Regions from separate parts of the Xanthobacter sp. ZOL 2024 genome, predicted to be linked through region 1. Evidence: riboswitches for the same ligand, from Rfam matches in the RefSeq annotation. Region 1 holds a riboswitch; the other holds the start of a gene.

Region 1 (7,289 bases):
TGGCGGTGGAGCTTCTGGCCAGCTGCATCCCCCAGCACGTGGCCAACCAACCGGATTGGCGCGGCCCGTTCGCGGCGGCGGTGGACCATATCGCCCGCCGGCTGGAGACCATCCACATCAGCGACATCCAGTCGGAGGAGCGGTTCGAGCGGGCGGTGGCGCTGCTGCGGGAGCGGGCGTTTTCCCCGGAGCTGCCGCCCGAGGGGCGGTTCGCCCTGCTGCGGGCGCTCACCGCGTTCGATCGCCTGTCGCTGGTCATCACCGGCATCGCCGCCGCTGAAACCGCGCCGTTCCCGCCGCCCCACCCGCATGAGACCGAGGTGCAGCTGCCGGCGCCCCGGCCGATCCCGCTCCTGGAGCGGGCGGCCGATGGCGCGGTGCGGCTCTCCGCGCCGCTGAAGGTGGCCTGCCAGGGGGCCATCGCCACCTCCATCACCACCAGCCTCGACCTGGGGTTCCACCTCAGCCACGCCTATTGGGCGACCATGACGGTGATGTTCGTCATCGGCAACAGCGTCGGGGAAACCTATATCCGGGTGCGCTATCGCGTGCTCGGCACACTGGTGGGCGTCATGATGGGCATCGGCGTGTTCCTGGCCCTTGGCCAGCGCATCTGGCTGCTGGCCGGCCTGTGCATGCTGGCGCAGCTGACCTCCATCGTCACCCAGAAGGACCGCTACGACGTGGCTTCCGCCGCCGTCGGCTTTTCCGTGGTGCTGGGCCTGCACATCATCGACGGCCTAGGGGCCCAGGGCATGCTGGCGCGCATCTACGAGACCGCCATCGGCGCCGGCATCGCCCTGCTGGTCTCCTATGTGGTGCTGCCGGTCTATCTGACCGAGCAGCTGCGGCCGGAGGTGCGCGCCATCCTGGTCCGCTGCCGCGACGCCTTCGCCAGCTGGTGGCCGCGCCCCGGCACGCCGGTCAGTCTCGCCCCCCTGGCCCAGGCGGTCCGCCAGCTCGGCAATCGCGTGCCGCATCTGGGCGCCGAGCAGGTGTTCGGACATTCCGCCGGCGATGCCGCCAACATCGTCTCCACCCTCGACGTGCTCACCACCTATCTGGCGCTGCTGGAGGACATCTCCCACCGCCTCGCCGCCAGTGCCGCCAAGGACGAGGTGGTGGCGGTGGTGGAAGCGGCGCGCTCGCGCACCCTCACCGCCTTCGAGATCCTGCTGGGCCAGGGCGGCGCGGGGGGCATGGCGGCGGCGGCACCGGCGGTGGATGCCGCCATCTCCACCGCCCTCACCTTGGCCGATGACCCGCAGGTGAAGGGCACGCTGCCGCTGGTGGCGGACTATCTCGCCTATTCGGAAACCCTGCTGCGGCCGTTGCGCGAGCTGCGCACCGTGCTGTCCGACGACACCCCCTGGCGCAAGGAGCACACGCTGGCCGCCAGCACCGTGCAGATGACGCCGCCGTGACCGGCCAAGCCTCAGAGGCTCGGCACGAACGGCTTGAAATGCTTGGACAGCTTCAGCCCCTGCCCCTGGTAATGGGAGCGCATGTCGGCGCCATAGAGGGTCTGCGGCCGCCCGGCCATGCGCTCATAGACCAGCCGGCCCACGGTCTGGCCGTGCTCCAGGATGAACGGCACCTCGCGCGAGCGCACCTCGAGCACCGCCCGCGCGCCACGCCCGCCGGCGGCGGGATTGCCGAAGCCGGGGTCGAAGAAGCCGGCGTAATGCACCCGGAATTCCCCCACCAGCGGATCGAATGGCACCATCTCCGCCGCATAGTCCGGCGGCACGTGCACCGCCTCGCGGGAGGCGAGGATGTAGAAGGCGTCCGGATCGAGCACCAGATTGTGGCTCGGCCCCCGGGCCCGGATGGGCTCCCAGAAGTCCTCCACGTCCAGCACCCCGGCCCGGTCCACGTCGATGACGCCGGTGTGGCGCTTGGCGCGGAAGCCCTGCAGGCCGCCCAGGGCATCACCGGCCAGGTCGACGCCGAGGGCGATGCCGCCGGCGGCCACATCCGGCTGCGACGCATCCACCAGGCAGGCTTCGTTCTGCAGGTTCAGCAGTTCCAGGTCGTTGAGCCGGGCGACGCCACGGCGGAACCGCACCTGCGACAGCCGCGACCCGGTGCGCACCAGAATCGGGAAGGTGCGCGGCGACACCTCCAGATAGAGCGGGCCCTTGTAGCCGGCCGGAATGGTATCGAAGGCGCGGGCGCCATCGGTGATGACGCGCACGAACACGTCGAGCCGCCCGGTGGAGCTCTTGGGATTGGCGGCGGCGGCCAGATCCAGCGGCAGCTTCAGCCGCTCGAACAGCTCCACCACATAGACGCAACCGGTTTCCAGCACCGCGCCATTGCTCAGATCGAGCTTGTGCAGCGCCAGTTCGGAGAGCCGCTCCTCGACGCCGACACCGGCGCCCGGCAGGAAGCTGGCACGCACCCGCCAGGCCACCCGTCCCAGCCGGAGATCAAGGCTGGCGGGCTGGATCTGATCCACATCCAGCGCCTTGCGGCAGGCGATGGCCCCCTGGGCCTTGAGGGCCGAAATGGCCTCGGCGGGAAGGATCCCCGGCTTCAATAACTCCGCCACGCGCCGTCCTCACATCCGCTTCGCCGGCCCCCTTGTTCGATTTATCGAACGAATTCCTTGACGCCAAGGGGACACCGGCATTAGTGATCCTGCTCGTGGTCAATTTGAGCCGGCCGGCTTGCAGCCACGTTAAAGCGAACTTGCTAAAAGGCCGGGGATGAGCGGATCGACGCACCGCATGTGCCGTGAAGACGCGGCCAAATGCAAGGTGTCTCACGCAATATCCCCTCGGCCGTGGAGACTGCCATGTCGTCCGGTGCGCCCGCCAAGACCCCGACCACCTTCACCCCCGCCGACCCGCGGACCCTGCACCCCGAGACGCGGCTGGTGCATGGCGGTACCGCCCGTTCGCCGTTCGGCGAAACCTCCGAGGCCATCTTCCTCACCCAGGGCTTCGTCTATGACAGCGCCGCCTCCTGCGAGGCGCGCTTCACCGGCGACGAGCCCGGCTTCGTCTATTCCCGCTACGCCAACCCCACCACCTCCATGTTCGAGGAGCGCATGGCGCTGCTGGAAGGGGCGGAAGTGGCCCGGGCCACCGCCTCCGGCATGGCGGCGGTGAACGCGGCCATCCTGTGCCAGGTGAAGGCCGGCGACCACGTGCTCGCTTCCCGCGCCCTGTTCGGCTCCAGCCGCTGGATCCTGGAGGAACTGCTGCCGCGCTTCGCGGTGGAGGTGACCCTGGTGGACGGCACCGACATCGAAGCCTGGCGCGCCGGCATCCGCCCCAACACCCGGGTGTGCCTGCTGGAAAGCCCCACCAACCCCACCCTCGACATTGTCGACATCGCCGCGGTGGCCGAGATCGCCCATGCGGTCGGTGCCCGCCTCGTGGTGGACAATGTGTTCGCCACCCCGCTGCTGCAGCACCCGCTGGAACTGGGCGCCGACGTGGTGGTCTATTCCACCACCAAGCATGTGGACGGACAGGGCCGCTGTCTGGGCGGCATGGTGCTGTGTTCCCGCAAGTTCATGGACGAGGAGCTGCAGGTGTTCCTGCGCCAGACCGGCCCTTCCCTCTCGCCCTTCAACGCCTGGGTGATGCTGAAGGGGCTGGAGACCCTGGCCATCCGCGTCGAGCGCATGCAGGCGAGCGCGGCCCGCATCGCCGATGTGCTGGCCGAAGACCCCCGCGTGGAAAAGGCGCTCTATCCGTTCCGGGCCGATCACCCTCAGGTGGCGCTGGCGCGGCGGCAGATGAGCGGCGGCGGCACCCTCGTCACCTTCACCATCGCCGGCGGCAAGGCGGCCGCCTTCCGCTTCATGGATGCGCTGAAGGTCATCCGCATCTCCAACAATCTGGGCGATGCCAAGAGCCTGATCACCCATCCGGCCACCACCACCCACCAGCGCTTCACCCCCGAGGCCCGCGCCGAGATGGGCATCAGCGATGGCCTGCTGCGCCTCTCCGTGGGGCTGGAGCATCCCGACGACCTCGTCACCGATCTCCTCCAGGCGCTCGACGCCATCTGAGGCCAACGGGAAGGGTGCGCGGCTCGGTGCCCCGCGATATGCTGCCCGCGTTTGATTGCACGCGAGCTGATCGCGAACTCATTTTTGGCTGCGGGGGCGCCAGCCCCCGCCTTGAGGGGAGCTGAGCGGGGATGTACCGCGCCATTACTCGGCAGATCCAGGTCACCGCCACGCCGCGCTACGTGGCGGAACGATCCGAGCCGGACCAGAGCCGCTATTTTTGGGCCTACACCATCGAAGTCGCCAACCTCGGCAACGAGACCGTGCAACTGAAGGGCCGCCACTGGATGATCACCGACGCCAACGGCCATGTGGAGGAAGTCCACGGCGCCGGCGTGGTGGGCGAAGAGCCGGTGCTGCCCCCGGGTGGCCGGTTTGAATATACGAGCGGCGTGCCGCTCACCACCGCTACCGGCATCATGAGCGGCAGCTATGACATGCTGACCGAGGGCGGCGAGCGCTTCTCCATCGAGGTGCCCGCCTTTTCCCTCGACGTGCCCGATGTCCGCCGTATCCTGAACTAGCCGCGCCACCGTGCGGGGCCGACGCTTCGGCCCCGCACCTTTGCCGTCGCACCCAGCGTCGTGTCGCAACCCGCCGCGCGAGGCTCCGGATCGCTTCAGGCTTCGCGCGCATGAGAAAATGCACTAATCCTTGCGCAGCGCCCGCGGCGCACCGGGCACGGCGCGGTGACGCAGCAGGCGGGGACAGGCAGGCGGGGGCACATGCACGCGGCGCGTATTCCGACGGTCGAGGCGCAGGCGCTTTCGGTCCTCAATCTGCGCCCAGTGGCGGCGACTCTCGGCATTCTCCTGGCCATTCTCGGCGCCGCCATGCTGCTGCCGGCGCTGGTGGACCTCGCCGCCGGCTCGGGCGGCCAGGGCGCATTCGTCGGCTCTGCCGCCGTCACCATTTTCGTGGGCGTGCTGCTGTGGATGTCCGGCCGCGGCTCCGGCATCCAGAAACTGGATCTGCGCCAGGCCTTCCTGCTTACCGCCTCGGTGTGGGTGGTGCTGACCACCTTCGCGGCGCTGCCGCTGATGTGGGGCCACGCGCAGCTGACCTTCACAAAGGCCATGTTCGAAGCCATGTCGGGGCTCACCACCACCGGCGCCAGCGTCATGTCGGGGCTCGATGCCCAGTATCCGGGAATCCTGCTGTGGCGCGCGCTGCTGCACTGGTTCGGCGGCATCGGAATCATCGCCATCGCCATCGCCGTGCTGCCGGTGCTGTCCATCGGCGGCATGCAGCTGTTCCGCACCGAATCGTCGGACAAATCGGAAAAGTTCCTGCCCCGCGCCGGGGCCATCGCCAAGGGGCTCATCACCGCCTATGTGCTGCTCACCGTGCTGTGCGCCGTGAGCTTTGCTCTGGCCGGCATGGGCACCTTCGATGCCATCACCCTGGCCATGTCCACCCTTTCCAGCGGGGGCTTCGCCAATTCCGATTACTCATTGATGGTGTTCAAGACACCGGCGGTGGACTATGTCGCCATCGTGTTCATGCTGGTGGCCGCCCTGCCGTTCCCGCTCTATGTGCGGGCCCTCAATGGCGATGTGCGGCGGCTCGTCACCAATCCCGAGGTGCGGGTGTTCTTCACCATCGTGGCCCTGTTCACCGCCGCCTCGTTCCTGCAGCAGACCACCCAGGGCATCGCCAGCGGCGAGACCGCCTTCCGCGGCGCCCTGTTCACCGTCTCCTCCATCATCTCCACCACCGGCTTCATGTCGGTGGACTACACCAATTGGGGGGCGCTCTCGAACGCCATCTTCTTCGTGCTGATGTTCGCGGGCGGCTGCACCGGCTCCACCTCCGGCGGCCTGAAGGCCATGCGCATCGCCATCACCGGCAAGGCCATCCGCCAGCATTTCAAGCGCATCGCCTTTCGCCACGGCGTGTTTCCCATCCGCTACGGTGGCGCCTCGGTGAGCGATGACGTGGTGGCCTCGGTGCTGAGCTTCGTGTTTCTCTACTTCGCCACCTTCATCGTCGCGGCGCTGACGCTGAACCTGATGGGGCTCGACCTCATCACCTCATTCTCGGCGGCGGTCGCCTGCCTCGCCAATGTGGGTCCCGGCCTTGGCCCGGTGGTGGGCCCCTCCAGCAATTATGCCAGCCTGCCCGACCCCGCTTTGTGGGTGCTGGTGCTGGCCATGATGCTCGGACGGCTGGAAATCCTCACCGCCCTGGTGCTGCTGCTGCCGCGCTTCTGGGTGCGCTGACGCCGCTCAGAAATGGGCGAGATAGCCGCCGTCCACCGCCAGCACGGTGCCGGTGACGTAGGACGCCGCAGGCGAGGCCAGAAACACCGCCGCCCCCGCCACTTCCTCCGGCTTGCCCCAGCGGCCGAGCGCCGTGCGGCGCGACAGCCACTCGCCCACCGCCTGGTCGTTGGCCAGCTCGGCGTTGGGCGCGGTGAGGAAATAGCCCGGTGCGATGGCGTTGACCGTGATGCCGTGCGGCCCGAGATCCGCCGCGAGCGCCCGCGTGAAGGCCGCAAGCCCGCCCTTTGCGGTGGTGTAGGCCGCATCCCCCGCCCGCGAGAGCGGCCCGGCGATGGAGGTGATGTTGATGATGCGGCCGCCCGCGCCACGCGCCACCATGCCCTTGGCCACCTCCCGCGTCACATGGGCAGGCGCCAGAAGGTCCAGCTCCACCATGCGGTGAAAATCCGCCGCCGGCATGTCGAGAAAGGCGCGCCGGTCACGCACCCCGGCGTTGTTCACCAGGATGTGGATGGGCCCGAGATCCGCCACCGCCGCGCTCACCGCCGCCGGATCGCACACATCCAGCACCAGCGGCGAGGCGTGGCCGCCGCGCTGGATGATGGCGGTGACGGCGGCGCCGAGCCGCGCCCCATCCCGCCCGTTCACCAGCACATGGGCGCCGGCCACCGCCAGGGCCGCGGCGATCTCGAAGCCGAGGCCGGCCGCCGAGCCGGTCACCAGGGCCGTGCGACCGGCGAGCGAAAACGGATGGGTCACGGCAGGGCCTCCGGCAAGGGCAGGAAAAGAATGGAAGACGCCGCCGCCCGCGCGCAGGGCCTCAGCCGGCGCAGCGGCGCGCGCCGACGCGGTTCAGAACAAAACCCCGCCCGAGGCGGCGCCGAGGATGGCGCAGGTGAACAGCACGCCATCGTGCAGCGCCAGGGCCAGCCGGCTGGGACGGCCGGCGCGGTAGATCCACGCGGTGGCCCCCACCGTCGCCACCGACCAGCCCGCCCCCACCGCGATGAGCGCGGCGGTGATGGTGGCCGGCGTAT
Region 2 (7,289 bases), 1.3 Mb from region 1:
TGGACGCCGAGACGGTGAACTGGCTGGAAGGGCATCTGCGCTCCTACCCCGGCGCTATCCTCATCGTCACCCACGATCGCTACTTCCTCGATAATGTGACGGGCTGGATCCTGGAGCTCGATCGCGGCCGGGGCATTCCCTACGAGGGCAATTATTCCTCCTGGCTCGGTCAGAAGCAGAAGCGCCTGCAGCAGGAGGGCCGCGAGGACGAGGCCCGCCAGCGGGCCCTCGCCCGCGAGCAGGAATGGATCGGCGCCTCGCCCAAGGCCCGCCAGGCCAAGAACAAGGCGCGTATCCAGCGCTATGAGGAACTGGTGGAGAAGGCCTCCGCGCGGCAGCCGTCGGCGACCCAGATCGTCATTCCGGTGGCCGAGCGGCTCGGCCAGAACGTCATCGCCTTCGACCATCTCAACAAGGCGTTCGGCGACAAGCTGCTGATCGACGATCTGTCGTTCAAGCTGCCGCCCGGCGGCATCGTCGGCGTCATCGGGCCCAACGGCGCGGGCAAGACCACCTTGTTTCGCATGATCACCGGACAGGAGAAGCCGGACGGCGGCTCCATCGAGATCGGTGAATCGGTGAAGCTCGGCTATGTGGACCAGAGCCGCGATGCGCTCGACGACAAGAAGACCGTCTGGGAGGAGATTTCCGACGGCAACGAGGTGATCTACGTCGGCAAGAAGGAGATCCCCTCACGCGCCTATTGCGCTGCCTTCAACTTCAAGGGCGGCGACCAGCAGAAGAAGGTGGGCATGCTCTCCGGCGGTGAGCGCAACCGGGTGCATCTGGCCAAGGTGCTGCAGCGGGGCGGCAACGTGCTGCTGCTCGACGAGCCCACCAACGACCTCGACATGGACACCCTGCGGGCCCTGGAAGAGGCGCTGGAAGATTACGCCGGCTGCGCCGTGATCATCTCCCATGATCGCTTCTTCCTGGACCGCATCGCCACCCACATGCTGGCCTTCGAGGGCGACAGCCACGTGGAATGGTTCGAGGGCAACTTCGCCGATTACGAGGAAGACAAGAAGCGCCGCCTCGGCCTCGACAGCACGATCCCCAAGCGGATCCAGTACAAGAAGTTCTCGCGATAGACAGAGCAGAGAGGGGCGAAAGCCCCTCTTTTCTTTTGTTCAGCGCGTGTGCACCCGCGTGCCGTTCTTCCGCCGGGCCTGTGTTATGTCCTCAGGCTGCGGCCGTCTCCTTGCCGATCCGTTCCAGATCGAACGGCGTCGTCTGGTACATCTCGTTGATCCAGTTGGCGAACAAGAGGTGGGCGTGGCCGCGCCAGCGGTTTTCCGGCGGGGTCGCCGGGTCGTTGCCGGGGAAATAATAAGCGGGCAGGGGCGTCTGCGGGGCCTTGGCGGCATCGCGGGCGTATTCGTCGGCCAGGGTGCGGGTGTCGTATTCCAGGTGGTTGAACATGTGCAGGGCCCGATGGCGCGGATCATCGAGCAGGCACAGGCCCACCTCCGGGCTTTCCGCCAGCACGGTCAGGCCGCTATGGGCCGGAATGTCCGCCGTGCGGGCCTCCGCCCAGCGGGAGACCGGCACCCGGAAGGTGTCGGGAAAGCCGCGCAGGAAGGGCGAGGTGGGGGCGAGCACCCGGTGGCGATAGAGGCCGAAGGCCTTCTGCGCCAGGGCATGCTTGGGCATGGCGTGGAAATAAGAAACTGCCGCCAGCGCCGCCCAGCATAGGTTCAAGGTGCGGTGCACATGGGTCTGGGTCCAGTCGAACACCCGGCTCAGCTCATCCCAATAGGTGACTTCGGAGAACGGCAGGTGCTCCACCGGCGCGCCGGTGATGACGATGCCGTCGAACCGCTGCGCGCGCACCTCCTCCCACGGCCGGTAGAAGGCCGCCATGTGGTCTTCGGAGGTGTTGCGGGAGACGTGATCGGTGATGCGCACCAGGGTCAGCTCCACCTGCAGGGGCGTGGCGCCCAGAAGCCGGGCGATCTGCACCTCGGTGGCGATCTTGTTGGGCATCAGGTTGAGCAGGCCGATGCGCAGGGGGCGGATGTCCTGGCGGATGGCGTCGCCTTCGCCCATCACCATCACGCCTTCCGCTTCCAGCGTGGTGCGGGCGGGCAGGCGATCGGGGATCTTGATGGGCATGGCGTCGGTCCTCATGGATCGGGACTGACGCTTGGTGGCTGGGTCCGCTTGGTTGCCGGCTCGGCCACATCCTCCCCCGGAAGCTCCGAAGGAGTACCACCTTGCCCGGATCGGCAGGTTGGTGTTGGGCGTCGCCCCAACTCTTGATGTCGAAAGCGTCTCTACCTCCGACCGCGGCGGTTGGCAATGGCACCACCGGGATGACACGCCGCGCGCCGGCGAACCCGAGCCTGTACACCGAACCTGGAGCGGGGCTTGCGCGCCCCCCATCCCCTTGGGTTACGGCTGGTATATGCTGGCGCGGCCACCGCAGGAGACACCCATGGCCGATTGGAATGCCCGCCAGTATCTGAAGTTCGAGGACCAGCGCACCCGTCCGGCCCGCGATCTCCTGGCCCAGGTGCCGCTGGCGGATGCCGCTTTCGTGGTGGATCTCGGCTGCGGTCCCGGCAATTCCACCGAGCTTTTGGCGGAGCGCTTCCCCAAGGCCGAACTTCTCGGGCTCGATACCTCCCCCGCCATGCTGGAGGCAGCCCGCAAGCGGCTGCCCAAAGCGCGGTTTGAGCCGGCCGATGCCTCCACCTTCACGCTGGAGCGGCCGGCGGACCTCATCTTCGCCAATGCCGTGCTGCAATGGGTGCCGGACCACGAGACCGTGCTGCCGCGCCTGCTCTCCCTTTTGGCCCCCGGCGGGGTGCTGGCGGTGCAGATGCCGGACAATCTGGAAGAGCCCTCCCACGCCGCCATGCGCGAAACCGCCATGAGTGGCCCCTGGGCGGAGAAGCTGGCGCCGGCGCTGAGCGCCCGCGCCGTTCTGCCGACGCCCCGCGCCTATTATGACCTGCTGCTTCAGGGCGCCGGGCGCATCGACATCTGGCACACCATCTACAACCACCCGCTGGAGAATGCGGCGGCCATCGTGGAATGGGTGAAGGCGACCGGCCTGCGCCCCTTCATCGACCCGCTGGAGGCCGACGAGCGGGCGGCGTTTCTGGAGGCCTATCAGGCCCGCCTCGAAGAACCGTATCCGCCGCAGCAGGATGGCAAGGTGCTGCTGGCCTTCCCGCGGCTGTTCCTGGTCGCCCAGCGGCCGGGCTGAACGAAAAGGGCGCGGCGCCTTGCGGCGGCCGCGCCCTCACTCTCATCGCAAAACGCGGGCTCACCAGGCGGGCAGCACCGAGCCCTTGAAGGTCTCCTCGATAAAGGCCTTCACCTCGGGAGAATTGTAGCTCTCCACCAGGGTCTTCACCCAGGGCTTGTCCTTGTCCTCGGTGCGCACCGCGATGATGTTCACATAAGGGCCCTTGGGATCTTCCCGCAGAATGGGGTCCTTCACCGGGTCGAGGCCCGCTTCCTTGGCATAATTGGTGTTGATGCCGGCGGCATCCACATCCGGCAAGGAGCGGGGCAACTGGGCGGCGTCGATCTCCACGAACTTGATCTTCTTCGGATTGTCGATGACATCCACCACCGAGGCCTTCACGCCCACATTGGGGGTGAGCTTGATGAGCCCCTTGTCGGCCAGCAGCAGCAGCACCCGGCCGCCATTGGTGGGATCGTTGGGAATGGCGATGGTGGCGCCGGCCGGCAGGTCCTCGATGCTCTTGTACTTCTTGGAATAGACGCCGATGGGGAAGTTCACGGTCAAGGCGACGGGGGTGAGCTTATAGCCGCGATCGGCCACCTGGTTGTCGAGATAGGGCTTGTGCTGGAAGGAGTTGGCCTGGATCTCCCCGGCCGCGAGGGCGGCGTTCGGCACCACATAGTCGGAGAATTCGACAATGGAGATGTCGAGCCCCTTCTTGGCGGCCTCCTTCTTCACCGCCTCCAGGATCTGGGCGTGGGGGCCGGGGGTGACGGCCACCTTGATGGTTTCGGCGCGGGCGGCGCCGGTGGCGGCAAGGCCCAGCGCGGCGGCGAGGGCGAGGGTGGCGAACTTCATGGATCGGTCTCCAATCAGATGAAAGAGGGGCCGGGCGGGGATGCCGCCCCGGCGGGAAGGGAGGAGGAGGGGGCCTTAGCCCCGGTGGCGCTTATCCAGGCGGCGGGCGATGCCATCGCCCAGGCTCTGCACCCCCTGCACCAGCAGGATGAGCACGATGACCACCGCCGCCATCACGTCCGGCATGAAGCGCTGGTAGCCGAAGCGGATGCCGAGATCACCGAGGCCGCCGCCGCCCACCGCGCCCACCATGGCCGAGTAGCCGAGCAGCGACACCACTGCGAGGGTGAGGGCCAGGGTGATGGAGGGCAGGGCCTCCGGCAGCAGCACCTTGCGGACGATCTGCAGCGGGCTCGCCCCCATGGCGCGGGCGGCCTCCACCAGCCCCTGGTCCACCTCGCGGATGGACCCCTCGATGAGGCGGGCGATGAACGGCGCCGCCGCCACCGTCAGCGGCACGATGGCCGCATTGGTGCCGATGGAAGTGCCGGCGATGAGCCGGGTGAAGGGAATGATGGCCACCACCAGGATAATGAACGGGGTGGAGCGGGCGGCGTTCACCACCAGCCCCAGCACGCTGTTGAGCCAGGGGGCGGCGAACAGCTCGCCGGAGCGGCTGGTGGCCAGGAACACCCCCAGCGGCAGGCCGATGAGGGTGCCGATGAGGCCGGAGGCGGCGACCATATAGAGGGTCTGCCTGGTGGCTTCGATGAGCAGGTCGACGATGGCGGGGGGCAGCAGGCCGAAGGAGAGATCAAACATAGCCGAGCACCTCGGAAGAGAGGTTCAGGCGCGCCACGGCGCTGGTGACGGCGGAAAGGGTGGCGGCATCGCCCGGCACCGACACGACAATGACGCCGAACGGTGCGCCGGCGATCTCGTCCACCTGCGCCTGGATGATGTTGATGTCCACGGAGAGCAGCCGGGACACCCGCGAGAGCACGGGATCGGTGGCGTGGTCGCCGGTGAAGACGATGCGGACGACGGCTTCGCTGCCCGGCTCCGGCTCGCTCTTCAGCCGGTCGGCCACATAGGGTGGCAGGCTGGCGCTGGTGAGGTCGGCGAGGAAGGTGCGGGTGGTCGAATGCCGGGGGTGGGCGAACACCTCATAGGTGGTGCCGCGCTCGACGATGCGTCCGCCGTCAATCACCGCCACCTGGTCGGCCACGTTCTTGATCACCGCCATCTCGTGGGTGATGAGAAGCACGGTGAGCTTCAGCTCGGCATTCACCTTGCGCAGCAGGGCGAGGATCTGCTGGGTGGTCTCCGGGTCGAGGGCGGAGGTGGCCTCGTCGGAGAGCAGCACCCGGGGGCGGGTGGCGAGGGCGCGGGCGATGCCCACCCGCTGCTTCTGCCCACCGGATAGCTCGGCCGGGTAGCGATCCCGCTTATCGGCAAGGCCCACCAGATCGAGAAGCGGTTCCACCCGCGCCTTGATCTCCCGCGCCGGCACCCCGGCAATCTCCAGTGGCAGCGCCACATTGTCATAGGCGGTGCGGCGGGCCAGCAAATTGAAGTGCTGGAAGATCATGCCGATGGACCGGCGCGCCCCGCGCAGGGCTTTTTCGTCGAGGGCGGTGATGTCGACCCCATCCACCACCACCCGGCCCGAGGTGGGCTTCTCCAGCCCGTTGACGAGGCGGATCAAGGTGGATTTGCCCGCGCCCGAGCGGCCGATGACGCCGAGAATGGCGCCTTCCGGCACGGCCAGGGAAATATCGGAAAGGGCGGTAACGGGGGTCGCGCCACGGCGGGCGCCATAAGTCTTCTCGACCTTGTCGAACAGGATGACCGGCGCGGCGGATGCGGCATCCGGCGCGGCGGGCGATAAAGGGGTGTTCACGGAAGACTCCGGGTCGGGGCCCGCGGCGCGTTCGTCAGAGCGAATGGGGAAAGGGGAAGGTCTCGTCATGGACGTCGCGCTCGGCCGCAAGGGGCAAGGGAAGAGGCTGCCGGAGCGCAATTGAGCCAAAGCGAGAGCTTGGCTGTGCGCCGGGCAGGCGTTTCACTGAAACGAGCGACACATCGACATGGTGGGCCCCAGGGTTCTGGCGCGGGACGCGGGCTGAGTTGCCGGCACTATCGTTCTTTTTATCGAACGCGTCAAGCCGAATGCTGACAAAATAGGTCGGCTTTCCGCGCGGGGGAATGCCCCGGCGGTCGCCGTCCACTGTCCTGCGTGGCGGATCAGGCCGGCCGGGCCTCGATGGTGAGGTGCATCACCTCGTCCACCGGCGCCAGCCGCTGGCGGATGGTTGGGGCATCTGCGCCGGCGACGCTGATGATGGCGGCGCGGGCCTGCGGCCCCACCCGCCACACGTGGAGATCGAGCAGGGTGGCGTCGCCCGGCCCCTCGACGGCGGCGCGGATCTCCTGCGCCACGTGGTCGTCGGTGCTGTCCAGCAGCACGGCGGCGGTGTCGCGCATCAGCGTCCAGGACCAGCGGCCGATGACCACGCCGCCGACGATGCCCATCAGGGGATCACACCACACCCAACCCAGATAGCGCCCGGCCACCAAGGCGATGATGGCGAGGACCGAGGTCAGGGCATCGGCCAGCACATGGAAATAGGCCGAGCGCAGGTTGTTGTCCTCATCATGGGCGGCATCGTGTTCGTGATGGTGCGCCGCGTGGTGCCCTTCATGATGGTGGTCATGGTGATGATGGCCGTGGTGATGGTGGCCATGGTGCCCGCCGGAGAGGAGCAGGGCGCTGACGAGGTTCACGCCAAGGCCGATGACGGCAACGATGATGGCATCGCCGAACGCCACATCCACCGGCGCCAGCAGGCGGCCGACGGATTCCACCGCGATGCCGACCGCCACCAGCCCCAGCACCAGAGCGGAAGCGAAGCCGGCGAGATCACCGATTTTGCCGGTGCCGAACGAGAAGCGCGGATCCTCCGCATGGCGCCGGGCATAGACATAAGCGAGGGCAGCGACGCCCAGCGCGCCGGCATGGGTGGCCATGTGGAAGCCGTCGGCCAGCAGCGCCATGGAGCCGGTGAGCACGCCGGCGATGATCTCGCCCACCATCATCACCGCGGTGAGCGCCACCACCCACACGGTGCGCCGCGTGTTCTCCGCATGGTTCGCACCGAGAAAAACGTGGCTGTGAGCCGAGGCCGAGGCGGGCGCCGGGGACGGAGACTGTGACATGATCTGTTGTCCTCCTGAACTCCGCCGGCTGGGTGTGTCCCGGCTTGGGCTTCTCACTTGGCGTAGCGCCGCA

What was found. A riboswitch is a leader RNA that binds a small molecule or an ion and turns the genes downstream of it on or off. The one in region 1 is predicted to bind S-adenosylmethionine.
Region 2: another riboswitch for S-adenosylmethionine. It lies ahead of ACU4E7_RS16665 (homoserine O-succinyltransferase); the one in region 1 lies ahead of ACU4E7_RS10815 (O-succinylhomoserine sulfhydrylase).

The regions. Positions count from the first base shown of each region.
Region 1 is NZ_CM128808.1:2,346,397-2,353,685, reverse strand. Features, by position in the region: gene ACU4E7_RS10825 (FUSC family protein) at 1-1,424, shown strand, start outside; gene ACU4E7_RS10820 (2'-deoxycytidine 5'-triphosphate deaminase) at 1,436-2,554, opposite strand; SAM riboswitch at 2,640-2,721, shown strand; gene ACU4E7_RS10815 (O-succinylhomoserine sulfhydrylase) at 2,801-4,027, shown strand; gene apaG (Co2+/Mg2+ efflux protein ApaG) at 4,159-4,551, shown strand; gene ACU4E7_RS10805 (TrkH family potassium uptake protein) at 4,753-6,249, shown strand; gene ACU4E7_RS10800 (SDR family oxidoreductase) at 6,256-7,011, opposite strand; gene ACU4E7_RS10795 (MFS transporter) at 7,105-7,289, opposite strand, start outside.
Region 2 is NZ_CM128808.1:3,651,254-3,658,542, forward strand. Features, by position in the region: gene ettA (energy-dependent translational throttle protein EttA) at 1-1,091, shown strand, start outside; gene ACU4E7_RS16665 (homoserine O-succinyltransferase) at 1,183-2,115, opposite strand; SAM-I-IV-variant riboswitch at 2,154-2,270, opposite strand; gene tam (trans-aconitate 2-methyltransferase) at 2,438-3,214, shown strand; gene ACU4E7_RS16675 (MetQ/NlpA family ABC transporter substrate-binding protein) at 3,275-4,057, opposite strand; gene ACU4E7_RS16680 (methionine ABC transporter permease) at 4,133-4,819, opposite strand; gene ACU4E7_RS16685 (methionine ABC transporter ATP-binding protein) at 4,812-5,900, opposite strand; gene dmeF (CDF family Co(II)/Ni(II) efflux transporter DmeF) at 6,245-7,216, opposite strand; gene ACU4E7_RS16695 (metal/formaldehyde-sensitive transcriptional repressor) at 7,270-7,289, opposite strand, start outside.